Regions from separate parts of the Arthrobacter sp. NicSoilB11 genome, predicted to be linked through region 2. Evidence: riboswitches for the same ligand, from Rfam matches in the RefSeq annotation. Region 2 holds a riboswitch; each other region holds the start of a gene.
What was found. Region 2 has a riboswitch for thiamine pyrophosphate ahead of thiC (phosphomethylpyrimidine synthase ThiC). Riboswitches for the same ligand answer to the same signal wherever they lie in the genome.
Positions count from the first base shown of each region.

Region 1 (9,556 bases), 350 kb from region 2:
TGCTGCGTGAACGCGGCTGCACGGACATCTCCGTTTACTCCTCGTCCGGCCGGGCCGAAGGATTTGTCGCCTCGCGCGGCGGGACCGCCCTGGACGTGGACTCGCTGCGGTCCGCAGTGGCGGCTGCGGACGTCATGATCGGGTGCAGTGGGTCGGACACCCGGGTCGAAGCCGACGAGCTCGCCCAGGTGCGCGCCGATTCGCCGCAGCCCCTGATCGCCATCGACCTTGCCCTCACCCACGACTTCGACCCCGCCGTCGGCGAGCTGGACGGCGTGGAGCTGCTCACCCTGGAATCAGTCCGCCTGGCCGCGCCGCAGGAACAGGCGGAATCGCTGGCCCAGGCCAGCGGAATCGTGAAGGGTGCCGCCAAGGCCTTCGAGCAGGAGCGTGAAGCCCGCTCCGTCGATTCAGCCATTGTTGCCCTGCGGCGCCACACCATGAACGTCCTGGACGCGGAGATGGAAAAGGTCCGTGCCCGCCACGGCTGCACCGCCGCCGCCGAGGAAGTCGAGTTCGCCCTCCGCCGCATGGTCAAGCAGCTGCTGCACGTACCCACGGTCCGCGCCCGCGAACTCGCTGCGAACGGCCAGCAGGACGACTACGTTGCTGCGCTGGAGGCCCTGTACGGCATCACTGTCGAACAGCCCGCCACCGCCTCCCCTGCCGCCGTCGAGGCCGAATGCCCGGTGGACCACCAGGGCCGCGAAACCGCCTGACCACGCCCCATCACTACCTGCACTATTTACGGCAACGCCCCATCACTTTCTTCTGGAAAGTGATGGGGCGTACTCCAAAAGGGCGCGGGAAGTGATGGAGCGTCCCGTCAGTAGACGGGCTTCTGGGGTTCCACCTCACGCACCCAGGCCAGGATCCCGCCGTCAAGGTGGCTGACCCGCTGGTAGCCGGCCTGCCGTGCCGCTGCCAGCACGTTCGCGGACCGGGTGCCGGCCTTGCAGTGGAACACGATGTCCCGGTCCTGCGGAAGTTCGTCCCACGCCTCCCCGGCAAGGATCCGTCCCTGCGGGATCAGTTTGGCCCCGTCGATCCGGACGATGTCGTATTCCCCGGCTTCGCGGACATCTACCAGCTCGAAATCCTTGAGCCCGGCTTTCCGCGACGCCAGCATGGTGGCCAGCTGGGTAGCGGTGACTGTATGTTCCGTGTCCGCCTGCGAGGCGGGAGCGATGCCGCAGAAAGCCTCGTAGTCAGTGAGTTCGGTGATGGGTTCCGCCGCGGGGTCCTTCGACACCCGGATCTCCCGCCAGCTGCCGCCCAAGGCGTCAAAGAGGGCCACGCGGCCCAGCAGGGAACGCCCGACGCCGGTGATCAGCTTCACTGCCTCGGTCACCATGAGCGATCCCACGGCAGCGCAGAGCATGCCGAACACACCGCCCTCGCCGCAGGACGGCACGGACCCCGCGGGGGGAGCCTCCGGATACAGGTCGCGGTAGGTGGGCCCGTGCTTCTCCCAGAACACGCTGACCTGGCCGTCGAACCGGAAGATGGAACCCCACACGTAGGGCTTGCCCAGGATGGCCGCGGCGTCGTTCACCAGGTACCTGGTGGCGAAGTTGTCGGCCCCGTCAAGGATGAGGTCGTACCCCCGGAACAACTCCAGGGCGTTGGACGCGTCAAGGCGCAGGTTGTGCAGCCGGACATCCACCAGCGGATTCAGCTCCGCGATGGCATCGCGTGCCGACTCGATCTTGGGCCGGCCCACGTCGCTGACGCCGTGGATCACCTGCCGCTGCAGGTTGCTCAGGTCCACCACGTCGTCGTCGACGATTCCAATGGTTCCAACGCCTGCCGCGGCCAGGTACAGCAGGGCCGGGGCGCCCAGGCCGCCGGCACCGATCACCAGCACCTTGGCGTTCTTGAGCCGCCGCTGGCCCAGGGCACCGATCTCGGGAATGATCAGGTGCCGGGAGTACCGTTCAACCTCGGCAGGGGTGAGGCCGGCGGCCGGTTCCACCAGCGGATCCAGGGAATGGGTTGAAACATTTGCGGTGAAAGACGAAGCCATACTTCAATGTATGCCCCGGGATACCGCCGGGTCATATTACCCCGCAGTAAAGTGAAGGTAACTGCAATGGAAAGAAGGACAACTGTGGTCCCTGAAGCACGGGCTGACCGCCCGCCCGCCGCCGAACCGCAAACTCCCTCCCGCCCCGCAGGCCATCGGTCCGCCCGGCTGCCCCGGGATGAGCGCCGCGCACAGCTGCTTGCCGCCGCCCAGGAGGTGTTCGTGGCCAACGGCTACCACGGCGCGGCCATGGATGAAATTGCAGAGACCGCCCATGTCAGCAAACCGGTGCTGTACCAGCACTTTCCGTCAAAGCGGGAACTCTACCTCGCACTGCTCGAGAGCCACCTTGCGTCCCTGACCGAGTTGATGCTGGGTGCCCTGAATTCCACCACGGACAACGATGAACGGGTCCAGGCCGTCATGCGCGCCTACTTCCATTTCATCGCCAGCGACGACCAGGCCCACCGCCTGGTGTTCGAGTCCGACCTGATCAACGACCCCGACGTCAGCTCCAGGCTGGAAACCTTCAACCGGACCTTCGCCGACGCCATCGCCAGGGTCATTGCCGAGGACACCAAGCTCCCCCACCTCGAGGCCGAACTCCTTGGCCGCGGACTGGCCGGAATGGCGCAGGTCAGCGCGCGGTACTGGCTGGAAACGGACGGTAACCTGGACCTCAACGTGGCCAGTGACCTCATCTACCGTTTAGCTTGGCGCGGAATCTCTCGCTTCCCCAAAGAGTCCTAGACTACAAATAAGACATCATCGACGAACTTCACAGGCTGGGAGGCCCCCTTGGAAATTAAGATCGGCGTTCAAAACGTTGGCCGCGAGATCGTGCTGGAATCGGACCAGGACGCGGAGACTGTGGCCAAGGTTGTTGGCGAAGCCATCACCGGAGGCAACGAACTTCGCCTGAAGGATGAAAAAGGACGCCTGATCATTGTTCCGGGCAACGCTCTGGCCTATGTGGAAATCGGTGCCGAAGAGGTTCGGCGCGTAGGTTTCGGCCAGTTCTAGTCCCCGGTTCCAAGGAGATCCATGCTTTCGCTGTCCATCGTGGTGCTGGCCACTGTCGCCGGCGGCTTCGTCGTCTGGGCCAATGACAAGCGGCACGCCAAGTACGGTGCGGCGCTTCCGGCCGGCGTCGCCGCGGGTGCTGCGGCGCTGGTGTGGATCATTCTGATGGCGGCCGGTTTCGGCTACCTGCCCGGGCTGACCTGGCTTCCCTGGGTCCTGCCCATCGTTCTGGGCATTGCTGCCGCCATCGCCGCCGTCGCCTATTTTGGCCGTACGCGGGCGCGCCATGATGCGGAACGGCTCACTGCGATCCTGCGGCGCTGAGCCGTCGCTGGCAGGCTCCCAGGCATATGGCTGTGGCCACCACCCAGGCGGGTGGTGGCCACAGCCCTTTAAGTGAATGGCCGATGCCTAGAGGAACTCGGCCCGGCCTTCCATGGCGGATGAGGCGAGGGCATGCTCCCGGCGCGGGATGCGCCCGGCCGCCCGGGCCATCCTGCCCGCGATCACCGCGTGCATGAAGGCTTCTCCCATGAGCGTGGGGTTCTGGGCGCGGGTCACGGCCGTGGCCAGCAGCACGGCGTCGCAGCCCAGCTCCATGGCAAGGGAGGCGTCGGATGCCGTGCCGATGCCGGCATCCAGGACCACGGGCACGGAGGCCCGGGAAACGATGAGCTCAATGTTGTGCGGGTTCAGGATCCCCAGGCCGGTGCCGATCGGGGCACCCAGCGGCATGACGGCGGTGGCTCCAAGGTTCTCCAGCCGCAGGGCCAGCACAGGATCGTCGTTGGTGTAGGCGAAGACCTTGAAGCCGCGGTTGACCAGCTGCTCGGTGGCCTCGACCAGTTCCACGGCGTCCGGCAGGAGGGTTTGTTCATCGGCGATGACCTCCAGTTTCACCCAGTCTGTTTCCAGGGCCTCCCGGGCCAGTTCCGCGGTAAGGACCGCGTCCCTGGCCGTGAAGCAGCCGGCCGTATTGGGCAGGACCCGGATTCCATGATCCACCAGCAGCTGGAACAGCGAGCCGGTTTCAGCCGTGGAGTAGCGCCGCATGGCCACGGTGGTCAGTGCGGTGCCGGAGGCAAGGAGCGCCGCGCCCAGGCCATCGAGGCTGGGCGCTCCCCCGGTGCCCATGATGAGCCTGGAACCCAGCGCGACGCCGTCGATCACCAGGGCGTCGCCGGCACCGGCGTTTCCTGCAGGGTTGATGGTGCTGGTTTCGGTCATGGCGTCAGCCTCCCTGTACTGCTGTAACAAGTTCGATGTCGTCGCCGTCGGCGAGCGCGGTGGCGAACCATTGGCTGCGCGGCACCACCTGGGCATTGTGCGCGACGGCGACGCCGAGTTTCCCGCCGTCGGTCGCCTGTCCGTTGTCCGCCAGCGGGCGTCCGGTGACCTCGCTGACCAGCGTGGTGATCGAAGCTCCGTCGGCCACCGTGTGCGGGTTTCCGTTAAGGGTGATGTTCACGCAGTCTCCTTGATGTGGGGGCTTGTTGCTGCCGTTGCCGGCCTGGAAAACCGGTCCGGGCTGAAGGGACCCCAGCGGGGATCGGCCCTGCCGTCCAGCAGTTCCCTGCAGATGGCCGCCGCGGCGGGAGTGAGCAGGACTCCGTGCCGGAAGAACCCGGTGGCGATGATGAGTCCGGGGACGTGCCCGGCCTGTCCTCCCCCGGCGCCCGGAGCGGCCGGCACCCGGCCCAGGAGCGGCGCGTTGTCAGGGGTACCGGGGCGGGCGCGGGCGGTGCATTCCAGGAGTTCGAGTTCAGCGACGGCGGGCACCAGAGCCTGCGCATCCCGCAGCAGCTGGTAGACGCCGCCGGCACTCACGGCATCGGAGAGGGCATCCTCCCGCTGCGTGGCTCCGATCACCACGGTCCCGTCCTGCCTGGGAACGATGTACACGGGGATGCCGTGGACCAGGCCGCGCACCGTTGACGTCACCAAGGGCTGAAGGTGGCGGGGAACGGCAAGGCGCAGGATATCCCCGTGCACGGGCCGCAGCGGCAGCTCAAGGCCGTCCGGCAGGCCGTCAAGCGCCCCCGCCTGCAGGCCATTGGCCACCACGGTCTCCGTTGCCAGCACCGTGCCGCCGCCGGCCAGGCGGACCCCGGACACCGTTCCGCCCTCCCACAGCAGCCCGGCTGCCCGCTCCGGCACGGCAAAACCTTCCACTGCCCCGGCAACCGCCAGCTGGGGCTGCTCCTGCGCCGCGCCGGCCAGGGCCAGCCGCAAGGCGGCCACCAGGCGCCGGGGATCCACCTGGTGGTCCGCCGGGGTATCAAGTGCGCACGCAATGGCCGGGCTGAGCAGCGGCTCACGCTTCCGGGCCTCCCGCACGGTCAGGGGTTCCACCGCCAGCCCGTTGGCCTGCTGGACTGTGCGCAGGTCCATCAGCGCCCGGCGGTCGGCCGCGTCGGCACCCACGGCGAGGGTCGGCGTCGTCAGGTATCCGGAATCCGCGCCCGTTGCCCTGCCCAGCCCGGCGGCGAACCCGGGCCAGCGCGATGATGCGTCAAGCATCAGTTCCAGGAGCTCTTCCTCCTGGTAATGCAGTTCGCTGACGGGAGCCAGCATGCCGGCCGCCGCCCAGCTGGCGCCGGTACCGGGCGCGTCATCAATGAGGACCACCGAGCGCCCGGAACGCTGCGCCTCCCAGGCAATGCCGTGCCCCACCACTCCCCCGCCGATGACGGCAACGTCGGCCCGGAGGGTGGAGGGAATGGAGCTGCGGGCGGACCCGGGGTGATGGGTGAAGGGGGTACGCATGTGGGTTCCTTCCCTACGCCGGCATTAACCGGATCAGGTCAAGCGGTCGGCTCTGACGCCCTCTCAGCCCGGCGCTTTGTGACAGCCGCCGCGGGCTCCCGCAGTACCAGCCCAGTTTAGAGGAACTAGGCTTGCACGCATGAATGTGTCCACCCCATCCTTTCCCGCCGGCCACCACGCTCCAGCCACCGAAGTCGTCAATTCACGGGACAACGACGCCCTGAAGGCAGCCCGCCTGTACCTCTGCACCGATGCGCGCCGGGACCGCGGCGACTTCGCGGAGTTCGTTGACGCCGCGTTCGCCGGTGGCGTGGACATCATCCAGCTGCGCGACAAGACCATCGAGGCGGCCGAGGAACTGGACCTCCTGGCGGTGCTGAAGGAATCCGCGGTACGGCACGGAAAGCTGTGGGCGGTCAATGACCGTGCGGACATCGCCGTCCTCTCCGGGGCACCGGTGTTCCACATCGGCCAGAAGGACCTGCCGCTGGCGGCGGCGCGCACGCTGGTCAACGGCAACGCCGCCATCGGGCTCTCCAGCCACACCACCGGGCAGGTGGACGCCGCCCTGGCAGCAACTGCCGGACCAGCCGGGCTGGACTACTTCTGCGTGGGTCCGGTCTGGGCAACCCCCACCAAACCCGGCAGGTCCGCCGTGGGCACTGACCTGGTGAAGTATGCCGCCGAGGCCTCACGGCAGGCGGCGGACCCCGTGCCCTGGTTCGCCATTGGCGGCATTGACCACGGAAACGTCCACCAGGTGGCGGAAGCCGGTGCGCGCAGGATCGTGGTGGTGCGCGCCATCACCGAGGCCTCCGATCCCGCCGCCGCTGCCGCCTCCCTCCTCGACGCATTGGACGCCGCCGCCGCCTGATGCCATATCGGCGGACTTGGAGCTACGCTGACTTTTGTGTCACATCATCGGCTGGCTCCAAACGTCCATGACCACAGGAACGCTCTGGAAGAGGCGTTGGGCCTGCTGCGCACCGAACTTGAACTGCCGGGACCGTACCCGGCTGAGGCAGTGGCGGATGCCCGGGCCGCGGTGGCAGCGCTGAAGCTTCCGTCCTACGACCTGACCGCCGTCCAGTTCGTGACCATCGATCCGGCCTCCTCCACGGACCTGGACCAGGCGGTGTTCATCGAACCGGACGGGAACGGCTACCGGGTAATGTACGCGATCGCCGATGTGCCGGCGTTTGTTGCGCCGGGAGGTCCCCTGGACGCCGAGACCCGGCGCCGCGGCCAGACGTTCTACGCTCCGGACGGCCGGATTCCGCTGCACCCGGAAGTGATCAGCGAGGGGGCAGGAAGCCTGCTGCCGGGCCAGGATTGTTCGGCTTTCGTATGGGACTTCACGCTCGACGGCGACGCAACGGTTGTGTCGGTGGGCGTCAGGCGGGCGCGGGTCCGCAGCCGCGACAAGCTCAGCTACAAGGGTGCGCAGGAAGACCTCGACGCCGGGACGGCCTCGCCGGTGCTGCGGCTCCTCCGCGAGGTGGGCCTGAAGCGGGTGGCCCTGGAGCGGGAACGCGGCGGGGCCAGCCTCAACATGCCCGAGCAGGAAATTGTCCAGCTGCCCGACGGCGGCTACCGCATTGCTGCCGTACCGCAGCTTCCCGTGGAGGACTGGAACGCGCAGATTTCCCTGATGACCGGGATGGCCGCCGCGCAGCTCATGCTGGAGGGCAAGGTGGGAATCCTGCGCACCATGCCCGCCCCGGACGAACGGTCGCTGAAGCATTTCCGGCTGCAGACCGAGGTGCTGGGCAGGCCCTGGGACGGTGAAGTCAGCTACGGCGAATACCTGCGTTCCCTGGATCCCACCGATCCCCGCCAGCTGGCCATCATGCATTCCGCCGGCATGCTGTTCCGGGGCGCCTCCTATACCGCCTTTGACGGAACGGTCCCCGAGGACGGCGTGCAGTCTGCCATCGGCGCGGCCTATGCCCACACCACCGCGCCGCTCCGCCGCCTGGTGGACCGCTTTGTGCTGGTGATCTGCGAGGCCCTCAGCAATGGCGGGGATGTTCCGGACTGGGCGCGGGAAGCCCTGCCGCTCCTGCCGGGCATCATGGCCGGATCGGACCAGCTCGCGTCCAGGATGGAACGACTGGCCCTGGACACCGTTGAGGCCGCGCTGCTGCTGAACCACATCGGGCAGGAGTTCGATGCGATCGTGATTTCCGGCTCCCGGCCGCAAAACGGAAACGGGAATGGAAACGGGACCGGGACGGTGAAAAACGGCAACGGGAAGAACGGAAACGGCAGCGGAAGTTCGGGCATTATCCAGATTGCCGAGCCCGCGGTCACTGCCCGGTGCGCCGGCGAGCTGGAGTCGGGTACCAAGGTCCGGGTCCGGTTGGTTTCCTCGGACATCACCACCCGCGAGATCCATTTCGAGCTGATCCCGTAAGCGGCGGCGGCCGCGGCAGGCGGGCCGAAACGTGTTTCTGCGACGTTGCAGCTAGACTGAGAGGGTAGAAATGGATGCCCGGTCGTTGATTTCCTTGATTTGAAACCAACAAGCCCGCCCCTACGCGATCTTGAGATTTGCCCGTTGGTCACCAGTGCCAGCATTAGATAGCCCGCGATCGGCTTCCACTGGAATCGCTTGCGCGCCTGAGCGTGCTCCGGAACGGCCAGTCCTGGCCGGCCCGTTGAGCAGGCAGCGCCATTGCCCAAATGAATAAGGAAACTCCCCCGTGAGTGAATTGCATACCCACCAGCTCCTGAGCGATGAGACCGGCACGGAAACCATCGAGCCGGAAGAAACCATCATCTCGGACGAGACCCCGCACGAGATCGCGGAAAAGTCCTTTGCCGACTACAACGTCCGCGAGGACATCGTGGAATCCCTGGCTGACGCCGGGATCACCCACCCGTTCCCCATCCAGGCCATGACCCTTCCGGTGGCGCTGGGCGGCCACGACATCATCGGCCAGGCCAAGACAGGCACCGGCAAGACCCTGGGCTTCGGCATCCCCGCCCTGCAGCGGGTCATCGGGCAGGACGACCCCGGCTACGCCAAGCTGGCCGTCCCGGGAGCCCCGCAGGCCCTGGTCATCGTCCCCACCCGCGAACTGGCGGTGCAGGTGGCCGGTGACCTGGTGACCGCTTCCCGGAAGCGCAACGCGAGGATCGCCACCATTTACGGCGGCCGCGCCTACGAGCCCCAGGTGGAGGCCCTCAAGCAGGGCGTCGAGGTTGTGGTGGGTACCCCCGGCCGGCTGATCGACCTTTTCAAGCAAAAGCACCTGAGCCTGAAGAACGTCAAGATCGTGGTGCTGGACGAAGCTGACGAGATGCTGGACCTTGGCTTCCTGCCGGATGTCGAGACCCTCATCGCGGCAACTCCCGCAGTTCGCCAGACGCTCCTGTTCTCCGCCACCATGCCCGGTCCGGTCATCGCCATGGCCCGCCGCTACATGACCCAGCCCACGCACATCCGCGCCGCGGACCCTGAGGACGAGGGCCTTACCAAGCGCGATATCCGCCAGCTGATCTACCGTGCGCACAGCATGGACAAGATCGAAGTGGTGGCACGCATCCTGCAGGCCCGCGGCCGCGGACGGACCATCATCTTCACCAAGACCAAGCGCACCGCCGCAAAGGTGGCCGAGGAACTGGTGGACCGCGGCTTCGCTGCCGCTGCCATCCACGGTGACCTGGGGCAGGGCGCCCGTGAACAGGCACTGCGGGCATTCCGCAACAACAAGGTGGACGTCCTGGTGGCAACCG
Region 1 is NZ_AP024657.1:2,927,395-2,936,950, forward strand. It holds gene LDO14_RS13540 (glutamyl-tRNA reductase) at 1-719, shown strand, start outside; gene moeB (molybdopterin-synthase adenylyltransferase MoeB) at 827-2,026, opposite strand; gene LDO14_RS13550 (TetR/AcrR family transcriptional regulator) at 2,111-2,776, shown strand; gene LDO14_RS13555 (DUF3107 domain-containing protein) at 2,825-3,049, shown strand; gene LDO14_RS13560 (hypothetical protein) at 3,071-3,373, shown strand; gene LDO14_RS13565 (thiazole synthase) at 3,461-4,276, opposite strand; gene thiS (sulfur carrier protein ThiS) at 4,281-4,517, opposite strand; gene thiO (glycine oxidase ThiO) at 4,514-5,815, opposite strand; TPP riboswitch at 5,808-5,927, opposite strand; gene thiE (thiamine phosphate synthase) at 5,955-6,689, shown strand; gene LDO14_RS13585 (RNB domain-containing ribonuclease) at 6,726-8,231, shown strand; gene LDO14_RS13590 (DEAD/DEAH box helicase) at 8,521-9,556, shown strand, end outside.
Region 1: another riboswitch for thiamine pyrophosphate. It lies ahead of thiO (glycine oxidase ThiO); the one in region 2 lies ahead of thiC (phosphomethylpyrimidine synthase ThiC).

Region 2 (9,556 bases):
CCTCGCTCTTCCCGCGCATCCCGGCCGCAGCATCGGCCAGTGCCGCCTGCGCCTCCGCGGAACCAAATTCGTCGCGGATGTCCTGGCTGATCCGCATGGAGCAAAACTTGGGCCCGCACATCGAACAGAAGTGCGCCGTCTTGGCAGGCTCAGCCGGCAGCGTCTCGTCGTGGAACGCCTCAGCCGTCACCGGGTCCAGGGACAGTGCGAACTGGTCCCGCCAGCGGAATTCGAACCGCGCCTTGGACAAGGCGTCGTCCCGTTCATGCGCCCCCGGGTGCCCCTTGGCCAGGTCCGCCGCGTGCGCGGCGATCTTGTAGGTGATCACGCCGGTCTTCACGTCGTCCTTGTTGGGCAGGCCCAGGTGTTCCTTCGGGGTGACGTAGCACAGCATCGCGGTGCCGTAACGGGCAATCTCGGTGGCACCAATCGCTGAGGTGATGTGGTCATAGCCCGGAGCAACATCTGTCACCAGCGGGCCCAGGGTGTAAAACGGGGCCCCCTTGCAGAGTTCCTGCTGCCGCTCGACGTTTTCCCGGACCAGGTGGAAGGGAACGTGGCCGGGCCCCTCCACCATGACCTGAACGTCGTACTCCCACGCGCGCTGGGTGAGCTCGGCGAGCGTGTCCAGTTCCGCGAACTGGGCGGCGTCGTTGGCGTCCGCCGTCGAACCGGGGCGCAAACCGTCGCCCAGGGAGAAGGCAACGTCGTACTTCGCGAAGATCCCGCACAGCTCATCGAAGTGCGTGTAGAGGAAGTTCTCCTGGTGGTGGGCCAGGCACCAGCCGGCCATGATGGAGCCGCCGCGGGACACAATGCCCGTCACCCGGTTGGCGGTCAGCGGGACATAGCGAAGCAGCACGCCGGCGTGGATGGTCATGTAGTCCACGCCCTGCTCGCATTGTTCAATGACAGTGTCCCGGAAGATTTCCCAGGTCAGCGCGTTGGCCTCGCCGTTGACTTTCTCCAGGGCCTGGTAGATCGGCACGGTGCCGATCGGGACGGGGGAGTTGCGGATGATCCACTCCCGCGTGGTGTGGATGTCGTCGCCGGTGGACAGGTCCATAACGGTGTCGGCACCCCATTGCGTGGCCCACTGGAGCTTGTCCACCTCCTCCGCGATGGAACTCGTCACGGCCGAGTTTCCGATGTTGGCGTTGATCTTCACCAGGAAGGCCTTGCCGATGATCATCGGCTCGGACTCCGGATGGTTGATGTTGTTCGGAATGATGGCGCGGCCGGCGGCCAGTTCGCTCCGGACCAGTTCCACATCGCAGTTCTCGCGCAGCGCCACGAAGCGCATCTCCTGCGTGATGACGCCCTGCCGGGCATAGTGCATCTGGGTCACCGTCCGGCCGTCGACGGCGCGGCGGGGCACCGGCTGCGCGCCCTTCCACTCCGCGGAGGCGGCGCCGCGGCGGACGGCCGAGCGGCCATCGTCGAGCAGGTTGCGTTCCCTGCCGCTGTAGGCCTCGGTGTCTCCGCGCGCCACGATCCACTCCGCGCGGAAGGGCTCCAGGCCGCGGACGGGGTCGCTTCCCGGCCCCGCCGTCCGGTAGGTCCGGAACGGTGCGTTCGGCTGGCCGTTGGGCGATGGCTCCAGGGCAATTTCCGTGACGGGTACCCGGATGCCGGACCCGGCGTCGTCGATATAGGCCAGCGAATGCGACGCCAGGGACCGGGTCACTTCGGACTGGTTCACCTGGGGCGTGGAGCCGGCTCCGGAACCCCCGGTGGACGGCAGGTGGGCAGGGTTCAACTGGGTGTTTTGCGTACTCAAGGGAATACTCACTTCCTTCGCCGGCATTACCCGGACAGGTTCAACGGTCGCAGGCTGCGTCAGCCCGATCTCAGCCCCTGCAAGGGCTCCCGTGTGGTCAGAGAAGAAGCTACCACAGGCCCCCGGAAGGGCGGTGTCACATTCGCGGGTGCTAGCCTGACCGGGCATCGAAAGGAAGCCCGATGGCAGACATCATCTACTTTCGCGGACCCGTCCTGGCCGCACCGGACCGGGTACGCCATGGACTCTGGTCGGTGGACGGCAAGCTCACGTTCAGCCGGCCCGCTGCCGCTCCGGCGCGGGAACTCGACGGCTGGGTGCTGCCGGGGTTCGTCGACGCCCACTGCCACATCGGCCTGGGTCCCGACGGTCCGGTGGAACCCGCCATTGCCCGGGAGCAGGCGCTGGCTGACCTCAACGCCGGAACCCTGCTGGTCCGCGACGCCGGCTCACCTGCCGATACCCGCTGGATGCAGGGCGGCCGGGACTTCCCGGTACTGATCCGTGCAGGACGGCATGTGGCCCGCACACGCCGCTACCTGCGCGGCTTCGCGGCGGAGGTCGAACCCGACGGGCTCGTGGAGGCCGTGCGGAAGCAAGCGCGCGACGGCGACGGCTGGGTCAAACTGGTGGGCGACTGGATCGACCGGAGCGCCGGCGACCTTGCGCCCTCCTTTCCTGCCGCCGTCGTGCGTGACGCTGTGCAGGCTGCCCATGATGAAGGTGCCCGGGTCACGGCACATTGCTTCGCCGAAGACACCCTGGACCAAATGCTGGACGCCGGCATTGACTGCATTGAGCACGCCACGGGGCTGCTGCCGCGCCACCTGCCCCGGTTCGTGGAGCAGGGCGTACCGATCGTGCCCACCCTCATCAACATCGCCACCTTTCCTGATATCGCGAAGCAGGCGGACGCAAAGTTTCCGCGCTACGCCGCCCACATGCGTGCCCTGTGGGAACGCAGGCTGGAACGGGTGGCGGAGGCCCATGCCGCCGGCGTCCGGATCTTTGCCGGCACGGACGCAGGCAGCGTGATCCGGCACGGCAGGATCGCAGATGAGATCCTCGCCCTGCACGGGGCCGGCCTGCCCATGCATGCGGCCCTGGATGCCGCCTGCTGGGCAGCGCGTGCGTGGCTGGGCGCCGACAACCTGGAGGAAGGCGCGCGGGCCGACGTCGTGGTGTGCCGGGACGACCCCCGGACCACCCCGGACACGATCACGGCGCTGGAGCACGTGGTGCTGGGCGGCCGCATCATCCGTTGAGTTATTTCGTTCCGCTACTTGGAATAAATTGAAGCTTCAAGTAATTTTAATATGTGACAGGCCGCCGAAGTGACGGCCTCCAACACAAGGAGCCTTCAAATGACCGACGCAGCCAGCAGCCAGGATCTTCTTCCTGCCGACCTCGCCATGGGCACGGTAATGCTCAAGGTGGGCGACATGAAGGTCATGACCGACTACTACCAGCGCGCACTGGGCCTGGAGGCGGTGGCGGAGCAGGACGGCGGGCTCTACCTGGGCAGGCTCGGCAGGCCGCTGGTCCATCTGGCGCCGGCCCCCGGGCTGCACCTTCCCGGCAGGGGAGAGGCCGGCCTGTTCCACACCGCCCTATTGTTCGAGGACCAGGCTTCCCTTGCGGCCACCATCGCCACGGCAGCCCAGTACGAACCCCGGTCCTTCACCGGCAGCGCCGACCACCTGGTGAGTGAGGCCTTCTACTTCACCGACCCCGAGGGCAACGGCATCGAGCTGTACTGGGACCGGCCGCGCAGCAACTGGTCCTGGAACGGGACGGACGTGGTGATGGACAGCCTGGCGCTTCCGCCGCAGCGCTACCTGGAGCAGCACCTCACTGAGGAATCCCTCGAAGGCCAGCGGCGGACGTCCGCAGGCGTGGGGCACGTCCACCTCCAGGTTGGCGACGTCCAGACCGCCAGGGACTTCTACGTGGGTACCCTGGGCTTCGAGAAGACGGCGGGCTGGCATGGGCAGGCCCTGTTCGTTTCCGCGGGCCGCTACCACCACCACATGGCCATGAACGTCTGGAACAGCCGCGGCGCCGGCCCCCGCAAGGACACCCTTGGGTTGGGCGAGGTGCTCATCGAGGTTTCCTCGGGTGACGACGTCGGGGCGCTGGCTGACCGCCTGAGGGTCGCCGGGGTGCCCGCCCACCACACCGGCGCGGAGCTCCGGTTCGAGGACCCGTGGCGCAACCGGCTCCGGGTGGCAGTCCGCTGACCGGTGCTCCTGCACGGGCCGTGCGCCAGTGCTGACGGGCCAGTGTTGGGGCTCGCGGGCTCCGGCCCGGCGCGTTTGCCGGCGGGCGCGCAGCAACTAGGCTGATTCCGTACGGCCGGGCTGCAACTCCCGGCACGCAGCTCCGCCAACGGAAGAAGGGCACCCGCCATGGGCTTCACCGAGATCTTCGTCGCCACCCATGACGCCGCGCTGAAACGCGCCGGCAACCTTGACCAGGGAAGCGGCTCCGCGGCGGACAGCGGGCCCGGGGGCCAGGCGGTGCGGATCCAGGGCATCAGCGACTTCGAAGTCGAACAGCTGGGCGATCTTGCCGGGACTGCCGTGCACGCCGGCGGGGCCGACTATGAGCTGACCATGGTGGACGTCGCCAGCGATTCGCTCCTTGCCGTGCCGCCGGCCATGGTCCGTGCGCTGGCCGACCTGCTCTCCTATGAAACCGAAGGCGAAGGCAATGTCCTTGACGACGTCGCCGAACAGTGGGCCGGCCAGGAGGATATGCCGTTCGACGCCGGCCAGGCCCGGAGCTACGTTCAGCAGGTGGCGGAGTTGGCCGCCTCGATCGACGATTCCGAGCGGACGGGACTGTACGTCTGGTCCGCCTGACCCCGTGATGCCGGTTTCGGCCGTCCTCCGCCTCCACAAGGGCCGGCCGCGGCGCCGGCGTGGTGGCCCAAGTCGAAATAACGCCGTTCATCTGGCACAATAATCAGGTACTCGATCTGCGTGGCCCCTCTCTCCGCGTCCGGATCCTGTCCTTCGAACCCGCAAGTACGGCCCGCCCCACGGGTGCAGAAAGCCGGGTTCACCCCTTTTCTGAAACAGGAGTGACCACAAAAGTGGCCGTAAAGATTCGCCTTAAGCGCTTCGGCAAGATGCGCGCCCCGTACTACCGCATCGTCGTTGCGGACTCACGCACCAAGCGTGACGGCCGCGCCATCGAGGAGATCGGCAAGTACCACCCCACCGAAGAGCCCTCGTTCATCGAGGTCAACTCCGAGCGTGCGCAGTACTGGCTCTCCGTCGGCGCCCAGCCGTCCGAGCAGGTCGCCGCGATCCTGAAGATCACCGGTGACTGGCAGAAGTTCAAGGGCCTGCCGGGCCAGGAAGGCACCCTCAAGACCAAGGTCGCGAAGGAAGCCTTTGTTGCCCCGGAGAAGGGCTCGGTCATCATCCCGGAAGCCATCACCAAGAAGGCATCCAAGTCTGACGCTGCCGAGGCCCCGGCCGACGCCGAAGCTGAGACCACCGAGGCTGAGTAGATTGCTGGCAGAAGCGCTGGAACACCTGGTCCGCGGAATCGTCGATTCCCCGGATGACGTCAAGGTCAGTTCGAAGAGCAACCGCCGCGGGGACACCCTCGAGGTGCGCGTTCACCAGGACGACCTTGGACGGGTGATTGGCCGCCAGGGCCGCACGGCCCGCGCTTTGCGCACCGTGGTGGCAGCACTGGCCGGTGGCGAACCGGTGAGGGTCGACGTCGTCGATACCGACCGCCGCCGCTGAGCGCTCGGCAACATTCAGTTTTTGCTCCGGCCCCTTCACCGCCAGGTGGAGGGGCCGGAGTGCTTTGACCAACATGGTGCTTCCACCGGAACCACCACAACCCGGAACAGAGGAACAGATGCAGCTTCAGGTGGCACGGATCGGCAAGCCGCACGGCATTCGCGGGGAAGTCACCGTCCAGGTGCTGACGGACGCTCCGGAGGACCGCTTTGTCCCGGGAACGGAATTCGTCGTTGAGGACGCCGCGGCAGGACGGCTGACCGTGCGGAGTGCGCGCTGGAACAAGGACATCCTGCTGCTCGGTTTTGAGGAGGTGGCGGACCGCAACCAGGCTGAAACCCTCCGCGGCGCCAAGCTGTTCATCGAAACCGAAGAACTGGACGGGGATGATGACGAGGGCTGGTACGAGCACGAGCTTGTCGGCCTGGAGGCCCGGGTAGGGGCGCAGGTTGTGGGCAAGGTGACTGCGCTGAACACCATGCCCGTGCAGGACCTTCTCATGGTCACCACCCCGGACGGCAAGGAAATCCTCATCCCGTTCGTGGAGCAGATCGTGCCTGAGGTGAATCTCGAGGAAGGCTTCATCCTCCTCACCCCGCCGGACGGACTCTTCGAACTCAACACCGACGAAGCCGCTGCCCCGGAACCGGAAAGCAGGGACTAGATGCGCATCGACGTCGTCAGCATCTTCCCTGAATACCTCGCCCCGCTTGAACTCTCGCTGATTGGCAAGGCCCGCCACGACGGCATCCTGGACCTGCACGTCCATGACCTGCGCAGCTTCACCACGGACAAGCACCGCACTGTCGACGACACCCCGTACGGCGGCGGCGCCGGAATGGTCATGAAGCCCGAACCCTGGGCCCAGGCACTCGCCGCCGTGGCGGAGGAGCGGCCGGATCCGCAGCGCAAGCCGGTCCTCATCGTCCCATCCCCGGCCGGCGAGCGGTTCACCCAGGCCCTCGCCTATGAACTGGCAGAGGAACAGCACCTGGCGTTTGCGTGCGGGCGGTATGAAGGCATCGATGAACGGGTCATCGAATGGGCGCAGGAACACTTCACGGTCCGGCCTGTCAGCCTGGGCGACTATGTGCTGAACGGCGGGGAAGTGGCCGTCCTGGCCATGGTGGAAGCCATTGGCCGCCTGCTGCCCGGTGTAGTGGGCAATCCCGAATCCCTGGTGGAGGAATCCCACTCCGACGGACTCCTGGAATATCCGGTCTACACCAAGCCTTCCATGTGGCGTGACCGCGAGGTGCCGCCGGTGCTCCTGAGCGGCAACCACGGCAGGATCGCCCAATGGCGGCGCCACGAGCAGTACCGCCGCACAGCGGCGCGGCGTCCGGACCTCCTGGACGGGTTCGACGCCGGCAGCCTCCCGCGTGCCGACCGCACCGAATTGCACAACCTGGGGTATGACATCGTGGATGGCAGGCTGGTCCGCCGGCCGGAAGCGGCAGCCGCGCCGCAGGATTAGTGCCGGGCGAATTGGCGTAACCCTGCCGCTGTGGCAAAATTAACCCTTGTGTCTGCTGGGTCCGCACCTGCCACAGGGGGTAGCGCGGCCAACAGCCGGACAACCGGCCCCATCAACCCTTGAAGCGGCCGGACTATTTTACTTCGGCGGTGAGACCCGGCCTGCCTTCCGGCAGCCGGACTTGCCCGCCGTGACCCAAAGTGAATGACCTGTGGCGTTCACCAGGAGTGCAATCATGCATATTCTCGATTCCGTCGATGCAGCCTCGCTGCGCAACGATGTTCCCGAGTTCCGCGCCGGCGACACGCTCAAGGTGCACGTGAACATCATCGAAGGCAAGAACACCCGTGTCCAGGTCTTCCAGGGCTTCGTCCTGGGCCGCCAGGGCGACGGCGTGCGCGAAACCTTCACCGTTCGCAAGGTCTCCTTCGGTGTCGGCGTGGAGCGTACCTTCCCGGTGCACTCCCCGATCATCGAAAAGATCGAGGTTGTCACCAAGGGTGACGTCCGCCGCGCCAAGCTGTACTACATGCGTGCACTGCGTGGCAAGGCCGCGAAGATCAAGGAAAAGCGCGACTTCAGCTCCGCCAAGTAAGTAAGTTCTGCCCGGACTTACGGCCAGGCTGGAGCGCGGCCGTACCCGGCATGCGCCGGAGCAATGCACCAGCGCCAGGATACGGACCATGCACCAGACAAAACGCCAGCCCCGCAAAATGGGCTGGCGTTTTGTTTTACTGGCCCTGCTCCTCGCGGTGGCCATCAGCGGAGTGGTCCGGTCCCTGTGGCTTGACGTCTACTTCATCCCTTCGGATTCCATGGAGCCGCTCCTGCAGGGCGGGGACCGGATCCTGGTGTCACGCACGGACTTCCAGTCCGAACCCATCCGGCACGGGGACGTCGTTGTCTTCGATGGCCGTGGCAGCTTTGCACCGTTGAACAGCGGCAAGGGTCCGCTGCCGGACGCAGCCGCTGCCGCCATGCAGTGGCTCGGCCTGACCGGCAGCGACACAACCTACGTCAAACGGGTCATCGGCCTTCCCGGCGACACGGTGGCCTGCTGTGACGCCGGCGGCAAGGTCACCGTCAACGGCACTCCCATGGATGAGCCCTACATTTTTCCCGGCGACGCGCCGAGCACGCAGAAGTTCAGCACCGCGGTTCCGGAGGGCAGGCTTTGGCTGATGGGGGACCACCGCTCGGTGTCCGCTGACTCCCGCAGCCTGCTCGGTGCTCCCGGCGGCGGACTGGTTCCGCTGGACAGGGTGATTGGCCGGCCGGTCCAGATCCTTTGGCCGCTTGATAGATTTGCTCCAGTAGCACGGCCGCCCGCAGCGGGGCCGACAACACAGAACGGACGGTAAATGCCCGAGAATCACGCGCGGAAACCTGAACCGCGCCATGACGGCGCATCAGAAACGCCCACCGTTCCAGTTCCCTCCGTACCCGGCGACACCCCGGAAACCGCCGCCCCCGTCCATCGGCGGCACAGGACGGCGTCGAAGGCAGCGGCCGCCAAGTCCGGCGGCAATCCCGTGCTCGGCTGGCTCAGGGAAATCGCCACGGTGGTGGTCATCGCCGTGGTGCTGTCCTTCCTTATCAAGACCTTCCTGTTCCGGGCATTCTTCATTCCCTCGGAATCCATGGTGAACACCCTCGACGTGGATGACCGGATCTTCGTGAACCTCCTGGTGCCGGAGCCCTTCGCGCTCAGCCGCGGCGACGTGGTGGTATTCCGTGACACCAAGGGCTGGCTGCCGCCGGCCCCGGCCAAGGCACAGGGACCGTTCACCTGGGTCCAGGACGGCCTGACGTTCGTAGGCCTCCTGCCCGACAACTCCGAACAGCACCTGGTCAAGCGTGTCATCGGGCTCCCGGGCGACCACGTTGTCTGCTGTGACGCCGGCGGTAAACTGACCATTAACGGGACCGCGATTGACGAGACCTACATCAATCCCGCGGAAGTCCCGCAGATCCGCAACTTTGACGTCACCGTACCGGAAGGCAAGGTGTGGGTGATGGGTGACAACCGGAACCACTCTGCCGATTCCCGTGCGCACATGGAGACTGACGGCGGATTCATCAATCTCAAGGACCTCGAAGGCAAGGCCGCGGTCATCGCCTGGCCGCTGAACAGGATCAAGACCCTGGACAACTACCCGGACGTGTTCCGCAGCGTCCCGGCGGCCCACTGACCGTGCCTTCAGCAGTGCAGGCGTCCCCAGCAGTGCAGACTACCCCGGCAGTGAAGGCGCGCTCCGGCTCAAAACCGGCAGCACGCGGAGCCAAGGCGCCCACGCTGCGGCACGAGCGTACCTTCAAGGCCCAGGGGGTGCGCCTGCTTGCCGGGGTGGATGAGGTTGGCCGGGGTGCCCTCGCCGGTCCTGTCAGCGTGGGAATCGCCGTCGTTGACCTGGAACGCCAGAAGCCGCTTGCAGGCGTGCGGGACAGCAAACTCCTGAGCCCTGCGGAACGGGAACGGCTGGATCCCCTGGTGCGCCGGTGGAGCATCGCATCGGCGGTGGGACACGCTTCCGC
Region 2 is NZ_AP024657.1:2,574,094-2,583,649, reverse strand. It holds gene thiC (phosphomethylpyrimidine synthase ThiC) at 1-1,780, opposite strand, end outside; TPP riboswitch at 1,776-1,883, opposite strand; gene LDO14_RS12020 (amidohydrolase family protein) at 1,963-3,045, shown strand; gene LDO14_RS12015 (VOC family protein) at 3,145-4,020, shown strand; gene LDO14_RS12010 (hypothetical protein) at 4,189-4,644, shown strand; gene rpsP (30S ribosomal protein S16) at 4,878-5,300, shown strand; gene LDO14_RS12000 (RNA-binding protein) at 5,302-5,544, shown strand; gene rimM (ribosome maturation factor RimM) at 5,663-6,208, shown strand; gene trmD (tRNA (guanosine(37)-N1)-methyltransferase TrmD) at 6,209-7,021, shown strand; gene rplS (50S ribosomal protein L19) at 7,257-7,616, shown strand; gene lepB (signal peptidase I) at 7,705-8,382, shown strand; gene lepB (signal peptidase I) at 8,383-9,213, shown strand; gene LDO14_RS11970 (ribonuclease HII) at 9,264-9,556, shown strand, end outside.

Region 3 (9,556 bases), 1.5 Mb from region 2:
GGGCCGCGCGGGGTACCGCACCAAGCACCTGCACCGGGAGCTGCTCACGGCCGACGAGCTGGAGGCCGTGGTGCAAAAAGCCGCCGCCGAGGCTGCCCGGAAAGACAGCCCCGACGGCGGCGGGTAATGCCGGGAGCTAGACGATGTCCTGCGACTTGGCGAAGCGGGTGATGGCGCGCTGGGTGCCGCGGTTGGCCAGGACCTGGATGATGGCGCTGACCGACGCCGAGATCAGCGCGAAGGTCAACGCCGAACGCAGGCTGGTGGGGACATCCTCGTTCTTGCCGGTGGGGGCTTTCTGCCCGGTGGTCTTCTCCCAGATGGTGTTGACCAGCTTGGTGCCGGCCAGGCCTGCGCCGAGGCTCACCCCGGTTCCGAGCAGCTTGATGAAAAGGTTCATTCCTATTACTCCTTGCGGGCGGAAAACGGACTGCCTCCAGCCTAGCCGTACGCCCGTGCCGGTCCGGGCAAGGCCGTGGCGTGCTGCAGGCAGGTTGTTGGACTAAATGGCTTGTTGGACTACTTCGCGGGCGGCTCGGTGCGGAACTTGATCATCTTGTGCGTGCCGTCGCAGTAGGGCTTGATGGCCGAGGCGCCGCAGCGGCACAACGCAACGGTCCTGCGGTCGCGGGGCACCGCGTCCCCGGATGGGGTGACGATCTCGAAATCACCCCTGACGATCAGGGGCCCGTCCGGGCAGACCACGATGGAGCCCGCGGCGGATTCGTGGTCCATGTCCGATCCTGTTCCATGCTGTCCGGGTTTCATGCCTGCACCGCTTTCGTCGTAGTCATGCTGCCGCCGGTACGGCCGCCCGCAGCGATGATGCCCCGGCTTCCCATGAGGACATCAGATGGGCGGACAGCCGGCCGTCGAGGGCCATGGCGGCAGTGGCCCCAAACAGGACGTCCGCGAGGAGTTCCGGTTCGGCTTCGACGAGGCCGCCGGCGAGGTCCCGGCCTGCGATCTGCTCGTGGACGGCGTCGGCCTCCACATGCTCATCGAAGTAGTGGGTGACGTCCGCGCCGAAACCGTGCCGGCGGAATCCGTTGCCGTAGAACCGGTTGGGCTGGGAGGAGGTCATCTCGTAGATCGCCAGGTGGCCGGTGATGGCACCCCGGAGCCGCCGGTTCAGGCCGCACAGCGACATGAGGTTGACGGACGCGAGGGAGACGGCGGGGACGGCATCCACGTACGCGCCGTAGCTGACGTCGAGGCCCAAACCGCGCATGGTCCGGGCGAACAGCGCGCTGTGCATGCGCTCGGGGCGGCCGCCGCCGTATTCATCCGCCTGGATTTCCACCAGGGCCGCCTTGGGCCGTCCGCTGAGCCGCGGAATGGCCCATGTATGCGGGTCGGCTTCCTTCAGCTGGTACATCGACTTGTGGATCAGGAACTCCCGGAGCTGGTCCAGGCCCGCCTTCCTGGCGACGTAGCGGGAGACGCTGGGCCCGGTGTCCGTGGCTGCGAGGCCGAACAGGACGTCGGCTACCTGGTCGCTGGTCAGGGCACCGGCAGGCAGTTCGAAGTCTGCGGCGGCCTGGTGCGCGGCGGTACGGAGGGCTGCCTCAAACGGTGCCTCGACCAGCTGCCGGACCCGGATTAACGCCGGCTCCCACTCCCAGTCGTCGGAGACGCCGGCCAGGCCGGAATAGTGGAGCTCGTAGAGGCAGAAGAGGGCCAGCTGGATGTCCTCGTCGCCGATGATGTCACTAGTGCCGGCCACCTGCCGTGCCGCGAGGTGGTACAGCCCGTCCAGCCCCGTCCCGGCTTCGGCCGGAGCCTGCGCAAGGAGTGCGAACAGGGCGTTGCTGAGGGGGCCTCTGGATTCCGGGATTCTCATGGTGCTCCTTGGTCTGCCGCGCTGGTGACGGGAACGAACGCGGGACCGCCCATGGTGACTCCCATGCCCTGTCCTCCTCGAAACCCGGGAACCAATATAGTAAGCATGATTACTAATAAAAGCTAAGCAGGCTTCCTGTTGGCGGCAGGTCAACCGGCGCCTAATCCCGCAGCGACGACCCCAGGATGTCGCGCAGCGCCTCAACCACCAGGTCATGGTCCTGCAGCTGCGGCAACCCGGAGACGGTCAGCGTGGCCACGGCGCCCACGCCGGTGACGTAGATCGGAAAGGCGCCGCCATGGGCTGCATACCGGGATTGGTCGAACCAGGCGTTGTCCTCGATCCGGCCGCCGCCCAGCCGGCCGCGAAGCCCCACCAAAAGTGACGGCACCTCGTACCGGGCGGCAGTGCGCTGCTTGGCGCGGATCCAGTGCCCGTTGTCCGGCGTGGCGCCCGGGAGCGCGACGTGGAACAGGACCTGCTCGCCCTTGGTGATGTCGATGGCGATGGGAAGGGACCGCTCCTTGCCCAGCTCCACCAGGAGCAGGCCCAGGTTCAACGCGTCATCCAGCGAAAAGCCGGGGAACTGGAGCTCCCGGACCTCCGCCTCGATGCGGGCGATCGACGCTTCCAGTGACCCCTCCAGCTGGGCGTCGGCGGAATCAGGATCGAATCCGGTCACATCCGGTGGAATGGCGCTCATGGCCCTCAATCTACCCCCGCCAGGTGTAAACTTGACCACGCCCGGAAGGGCAGTTCAAAAAGCCTTACCCATCCAAAAGCACCACTAATAACGACAGGGGAGCGCCGCCGTCGGACATCCTGGCACAAGCCGGGCACCGCAGGTGGGCGCTGAGAGTGCGGACAGCCGCAGACCCTCGAACCTGATCCGGTTAGTACCGGCGCAAGGGAGTCGAGTTCTCAAAGTGCCGCGGCTGCACGGCAACAGCCGTCAGCCGGGTCCACTTTCCCCTCCTGTTTCCCAGGAGGATCACATGAGTACTGCAGCAATCAAGAAGACCACCAGTAAGTCCTGGCGCGTCGTGGACATCGTGGTCGCCGCGCTGGTGGCCATCGCGGGCGGCGTCATTTTCTGGGCGTGGGACCAGGGAGCAGCCGCGCTTTCTGCCCCCATGAATGCCGCCTACCCGCCCCTGACCGGGCTGCTGGCGGGCGGCTGGATGATTCCCGGCGTGCTGGGAATGCTGATCATCCGCAAGCCCGGGGCCGCCCTGTTCTGTGAAACCGTGGCCGCCACCGGGGAACTCCTCATGGGTTCCCAGTACGGTGCCTCGGTCCTCTTCTCCGGCTTCATCCAGGGCCTCGGCGCGGAAATCATCTTCGCCATCTTCGTCTACCGCAAGTTCAACCTGCCCGTCTCCCTGCTGGCAGGCGCCGCGGCTGGATTCTTCTGCGGACTGAATGACTCATTCGCACCGTGGGGCTGGAACATCGCCTACTCCGGTGCGGACAAGCTGGCGTACATCGTGCTGACCACCCTCTCCGGCGCCATTCTCGCCGGCGCCCTGTCCTGGCTGGCCACCCGCGGCCTGGCGCGTACCGGCGTGCTGAGCTCCTTCGCTTCGCGCAAGGCCGCCACGGAGCCTGTCTTCTCCTGATGGCACCAGCCCAGCGTGACGGCGGCACCGTCCGCCCTGCCGCCGTCACAGCCCGGGGCTGGGGATGGCGGCACGCCGGCAGGGCCAAGCCTGCCGTCCATGCGCTTGACCTGGACATCAGCCCGGGGGAGCGGGTGCTCCTGCTCGGCCCCTCGGGCGCCGGGAAGTCCACGCTCCTGCACGCGCTCGCAGGGGTGCTGGGGGACATCAACGACGACGGCGGCGAGGCGGGGGACGCCGACGAGTCGGGTTCGCTGCTGGTTGACGGCGCCGTGCCCCGCGCCCAGCGCGGGCGCGCCGGACTTATGCAGCAGGACCCCGAGACGCAGGTGGTCCTGTCGCGGGTGGGGGACGACGTCGCCTTCGGTGCCGAAAACCTTGCCGTCCCACGGGAAGCAATCTGGGCGCGCGTGCACGAGGCGCTTGCCGACGTCGGACTGTCCCACCTGCCGCTGGACCACCCGACGTCGGCCCTGTCCGGCGGGCAAAAGCAGCGCCTGGCGCTGGCCGGCATCCTGGCCATGCGCCCGGGCCTGATCCTCCTGGATGAGCCAACCGCCAACCTGGACCCGGACGGCGTGTTGGAGGTCCGCGATGCCGTGGCGCGGTGCCTGGACAAGACCGGGGCCACGCTGGTGGTGGTGGAGCACCGGGTGTCCGTGTGGAAGGACCTGGTGGACCGGATCGTGGTCCTGCAGCCGGGCTCCGCCGCGGATCCTGCCGTACTCCTGGACGGGCCGCCGGACCAGGTGCTCACGGAGGCGCGGGCCATGCTGGCCGCCGCCGGTGTGTGGGTCCCCGGCTACGTCCCGGCAACCCGTGCCCGGGCGGTGGTCCCGGCCCCCGGCACGGGAAACCTCCTGCTCGCAGCCGAACAGTTGGCAGTCGCCCGCGAACGTCCCCGACGCAAGGGCTTAAGGAAGATTCCGCCGTCACCGGTCCAGGAAGGCCTGGCCGCGCAGGTGCGCGCCGGGCAGGCGCTCGCCGTGACGGGTCCCAACGGCGCCGGTAAGTCCACTTTCGCCCTGACCCTGGCAGGGCTGCTGGAACCGGTGTCCGGAAAGGTCTCCGCCACCATGGACCTGAGCCGCGGTGCCGGCATTGACCCGTACCGGTGGAAGGCGGATCAGCTGATTTCCCGAGTGGGGACGGTGTTCCAGGAGCCGGAGCACCAGTTCGTGACCGGCAGGGTGCTTGACGAACTGCTGTTCGGCCCCCGGCACCTGGGCCACGGCGGGGATCGGGTGGACGAACTGCTGGAGCGGCTGCGGCTCACCGCGCTGGTGGACGCCAACCCCTACACGCTCTCCGGTGGCGAGAAGCGGCGGCTGTCCGTGGCCACCGTCCTTGCCGCCAGCCCGCAGGTCCTGGTCCTGGATGAACCCACGTTCGGGCAGGACGCCAACACATGGGCCGAGCTGGCGTCCTTCCTGTCCGAGCTCCTGGATGCCGGCACTGCCGTGGTGTCCGTGACCCATGACGCCGAATTCACCCAGGCCTTGGGCGGGGCCGAACTGCGGATGGCCGCGGCGGAAGCGGTGGCGCCATGAGGCAGCAACTCACCCTGGGCGGCAACCATGCCCTCCTGGTCCGCGCCAATCCACTAAGCAAGTTCGCTGCCGTCCTGCTGATCACCGCCGTCCTGGCGCTGTCCATCGACTGGGTTTCGGCGTCCGTGGCCCTGGTCTTTGAGCTTCTGCTCTTTCCCCTGGCCGGGCTCACCCTGTCCCTGCTGTGGCAGCGCGGCTGGCCGCTGATCCTTGCCGCTGCCGTGGGTGGCTGGAGCACCTCCATCCTGGCCCCGGACAGCGGCCGGATCCTGCTCGACGCCGGGATCTGGTCCATGAGCGAAGGTTCCCTGCAGCTGGGCATCGGCTTCCTCCTGCGCGGCTTTGCGATCGCCCTTCCGGCCGTGCTCCTGATGAGCTGCACCGATCCCACGGACCTTGCCGACGCGCTGGCGCAGAAGGCGCGCCTGCCGCACCGCTTTGTCCTGGGAACGCTCGCCGCGATGCGCCTGGTGGGGCTCATGGCTGAAGAATGGCAGACCATCGGGATGGCCCGGCGTGCGCGTGGCGTGGGTTCGCGCGGCAGCGTGGCCCAGCGGGTGAAGGCCACGCTGGGCCAGAGTTTCGGGCTGCTGGTACAGGCCATCCGCCGCGCGTCCCGGCTTGCTGTGACCATGGAAGCCCGCGGTTTCGGCGGCGGCAACCGGACCTGGGCCCGGGAATCCACGTTCAGCGCGCTGGACCTTGGGGTGGTGGCCGGCGGTGTCCTGGTGGCCGGCCTCGCGCTATTTGCTGCCCTGGCCGCCGGGACCTGGAACATGGTGTGGCTGGGCAGTTGATGTTGGCGGTCCGGCCCAGGTGATTCCTATCGCATGCAGTGGGTAGAGGCTTTCCCGATGCCCCATACCAGTGGCCGATCAGGGCCCGCGTAACTCATCTATGATATATTTGCGGATATGACGCAGGAGACCGCTGAGCACGTTGCCGCCATGTTGAGGGATGCCCGGAGCGAGAAGGGCTGGACCCAGGGCCAGTTGGCCGCCGAGCTCGGCACCAGCCAGAGCGCCGTTGCCCGGATGGAGCAGGGCAAGCAGAACCTGAGCCTGAAGATGATCCAGAGGCTGGAAAAGATCTTCGACCGCAGCATCGTCAACGTCGGCAAGCCGCAGATGACGCACCTGCGGGTGGAGGGCGGCCGTACCCTCTCCGGTGCCGTGGATGTCAACAGCAGCAAGAACGCCGGCGTCGCCCTGCTGTGCGCCAGCCTGATCAACCGTGGCACCACCGTGCTCCGCCGGCTGGCACGGATCGAGGAAGTCAACCGCATTGTCGAAGTGCTGACCAGCATCGGCGTCGAGTGCACCTGGCTCAACGACACTGACCTGCGTCTTCGCCGTCCCGCCGTCCTGGACCTGGAAGCCATGGACGTTGACGCGGCGCGCAGGACCCGCAGCGTCATCATGCTGCTGGGTCCCCTTCTGGATGAGTCGCGGGAGTACCGGCTGCCCTACGCCGGCGGCTGCGACCTCGGCACCCGCACCGTGGAACCGCACATGCAGGCGTTGCGCCAGTTTGGCCTTGCCGTGGAAGCCACGGCCGGTTTCTACACGGTCCAGGCTCCGCCGGCGGACGCGCAGGACCGCTCCTTCGTCCTCACCGAACGCGGGGACACCGTCACCGAGAACGCCATCATGGCCGCGGCGCACCGGCCGGGAACCACCGTGATCCGCAACGCCAGCCCCAATTACATGGTGCAGGACCTGTGCTTCTACCTGCAGATGCTGGGCGTCACCATCGAGGGCGTGGGCACCACCACCCTGAAGATCACGGGCCGGGCCGACATTGACGCGGAGATCGAGTACTTCCCCTCCGAGGATCCCATCGAGGCGATGAGCCTCATCACGGCCGGCATCGTCACCAATTCCGAGGTCACGGTGCGGCGGGTGCCCATCGAGTTCATGGAAATCGAGTTGGCCACCTTGGGCCAGATGGGGCAGAAGCTGGAAATTTCGGGCGAGTACATGGCCCGCAACGGCCGCACCCGGCTGGTGGACGTGACCACCAAGCCCTCCGAGCTGCATGCCCCGGAGGACAAGATCCATCCGATGCCGTTCCCCGGGCTGAACATCGACAACCTGCCGTTCTTTGCCGTCATTGCCGCGAACGCCGATGGCCAGACCATGATCCACGACTGGGTCTACGAGAACCGGGCCATTTACCTGACAGAGCTGAACAGGCTTGGGGCGCAGGTGCAGTTGCTGGATCCGCACCGGATCTACGTCAACGGGCCCACCAAGTGGCGCGCCGCCGAGGTGGGCTGCCCGCCTGCACTTCGTCCGGCCGCCTGCCTGCTGCTGGCCATGCTCGCCGCCCGGGGCGTATCCGAACTGCGGAACATCTACGTGATCGAGCGTGGCTACGAGGACCTGGCGGAACGCCTGAACACCATCGGCGCCAAGGTGGAGTACTTCCAGGACTAGCATTCACGGTTCGTCATGAATCGCCGGGGCCCCTCGAATGCCGGACAAGTATCGCAGAATGTTCGTATGCGTACTTTTGGCGTAGAGGAGGAACTCCTGATCGTTGATCCGGAGTCCGGGGAACCCCTTGCCCTGGCCGACGCCCTCCTGGCCGGCCACCGCGTTGCGGCTGACGATCTTCCCGTGGACCCGGAGGTCCACCACTCCGGAAAACAGGCGGATTACGACGACGAGATGGGCTTGAGTGCCGAGCTGAAGCTTGAGCAGATCGAGACCCAGACCCGTCCGTGCCTCGAATACGGGAGCCTGCTCGAACAGATCCGCGCGGGCCGCGCCCTGGCGGACCAGGCCGCCAGGAAGCATGGCGCCAGGGTGGCGGCCCTCGCCACCTCGCCCTTGGCCTCCACCACCCACACGACGCCCGACCCCCGGTACGCCAAAATGCTGGAGCGCTTCGGCCTCACCGCCCAGGAGCAGCTGACCTGCGGCTTCCATGTGCACACGTTCATCGAATCGCCCGAAGAGGGCGTGGCGGTCCTGGACCGGATCCGCGACAAGCTGGCAGTGCTGACGGCCCTGAGCGCCAATTCACCCTTCTGGAACGGCGTTCCGACCGGGTTTGAAAGCTACCGCACCCAGGCCTGGAACCGGTGGCCCACGGCGGGCCCGGCCGGTATTTACGGGACGTACCCTGCCTACCGGCGCGTGGTGACGCGGCTGCTGGAAAGCGGCGTCATGCTCGATGAGGGCATGCTGTACTTCGACGCCCGGCTGTCCCGCAACCACCCCACCGTCGAGGTTCGCGTGGCGGACGTCTGCCTTCGTGCCGAGGATGCAGCGCTCATTGCCGTGCTGGTTCGGGCGCTGGTGGAATCCGCCAGCAGGGAATGGCAGGCCGACGTGGATCCTGCGCCGGTTCCCACCGTCCTCCTCCGGATGGCCTCGTGGCAGGCCAGCAGCGCCGGGCTAAGCGGTGAACTCCTGGATTTTGGGAATTTCCGGCCCGCACCGGCCGCGGACGTGGTCCGGTCCCTGGTGGATTACCTGGCTCCCGTCCTGTCCGAACAGGGGGAGCTGGCACTGGCACGGCAGGGGGTGGAGGACATCATCGCCCGCGGAACAGGAGCCGCCGAACAGCGCCGCGCCCGGGACAAGGCGCTGGCGGGACCGCCCCCGGAGGACATGGGGTTCGGCGCCGTGGTGCGGCAGGCCGTCAATGTGACCATGCGGGATGCCCTGGATCTAGCTGACGTGGAGGGCACGCCCGAACTGCTGCGGGTCCGCCAGAGCTGACCTTCGACGCGCATATCCATTCCCGACGCGCAGATTCCTCCTCGCGGCCCATATTTGGTGCGCGCCAGGGAATCTGCGCATCGAGAGTGAGGAAGCGCGTCGCCCGGACCCAGAGGAGCTAGGGCTTCCCGCGCGGCTAGATCTGCTTGAGTGCCTGTTCCAGGTCGCGGAGGAGGTCCTCCGGGTCCTCGAGCCCTACCGAGAGCCGTACCACGCCGTCACTGAGCCCAATGGCGGCGCGCCCTTCCGGCCCCATGGCGCGGTGCGTGGTGGTGGCGGGGTGCGTGATCAGGGACTTCGAATCACCAAGGTTGTTGGAGATGTCGATGATGCGCAGCCCGTCCAGCAGTGCGAAGGCCGCTTCCTTGCCGGAGCGCCCGCCGGAGGGAGCCAGCTCAAGCGTGAGGACCGTACCGCCGGCGCTCATCTGCCGTGCCGCCAGGTCGTACTGCGGGTGGGACTTGAGCAACGGGTACTTCACCCAGCTCACGGCGGGCTGTTCTTCCAGCCACTCTGCGAGCCGGAGCGCCGTGGCGGAGGAATGGTTCACGCGCAGGCTCATGGTCTCCAGGCCCTTGGTCAGGACCCAGGCGTTGAACGCCGAGAGTGCAGGCCCGGTGTGGCGCATGAGCTGTTTTACGGGACCGTCGATGAACTCCTTGGTGCCCAGGATGGCGCCGCCCATGACCCTGCCCTGGCCGTCGATGTGCTTGGTGCCGGAGTAGACGATGACGTCGGCGCCCAGGTCACCGCAGCGCTGCAGCAGGGGAGTGGCGAAGACGTTGTCCGCCACCACCTTGGCGCCGGCGGCAT
Region 3 is NZ_AP024657.1:4,056,691-4,066,246, reverse strand. It holds gene mnhG (monovalent cation/H(+) antiporter subunit G) at 1-127, shown strand, start outside; gene LDO14_RS18970 (DUF4235 domain-containing protein) at 137-400, opposite strand; gene LDO14_RS18965 (CDGSH iron-sulfur domain-containing protein) at 520-735, opposite strand; gene LDO14_RS18960 (iron-containing redox enzyme family protein) at 791-1,843, opposite strand; gene LDO14_RS18955 (heme-degrading domain-containing protein) at 2,004-2,546, opposite strand; TPP riboswitch at 2,632-2,772, shown strand; gene LDO14_RS18950 (ECF transporter S component) at 2,839-3,462, shown strand; gene LDO14_RS18945 (ATP-binding cassette domain-containing protein) at 3,462-5,012, shown strand; gene LDO14_RS18940 (energy-coupling factor transporter transmembrane component T) at 5,009-5,809, shown strand; gene LDO14_RS18935 (UDP-N-acetylglucosamine 1-carboxyvinyltransferase) at 5,927-7,450, shown strand; gene LDO14_RS18930 (glutamate--cysteine ligase) at 7,517-8,743, shown strand; gene LDO14_RS18925 (O-succinylhomoserine sulfhydrylase) at 8,880-9,556, opposite strand, start outside.
Region 3: another riboswitch for thiamine pyrophosphate. It lies ahead of LDO14_RS18950 (ECF transporter S component); the one in region 2 lies ahead of thiC (phosphomethylpyrimidine synthase ThiC).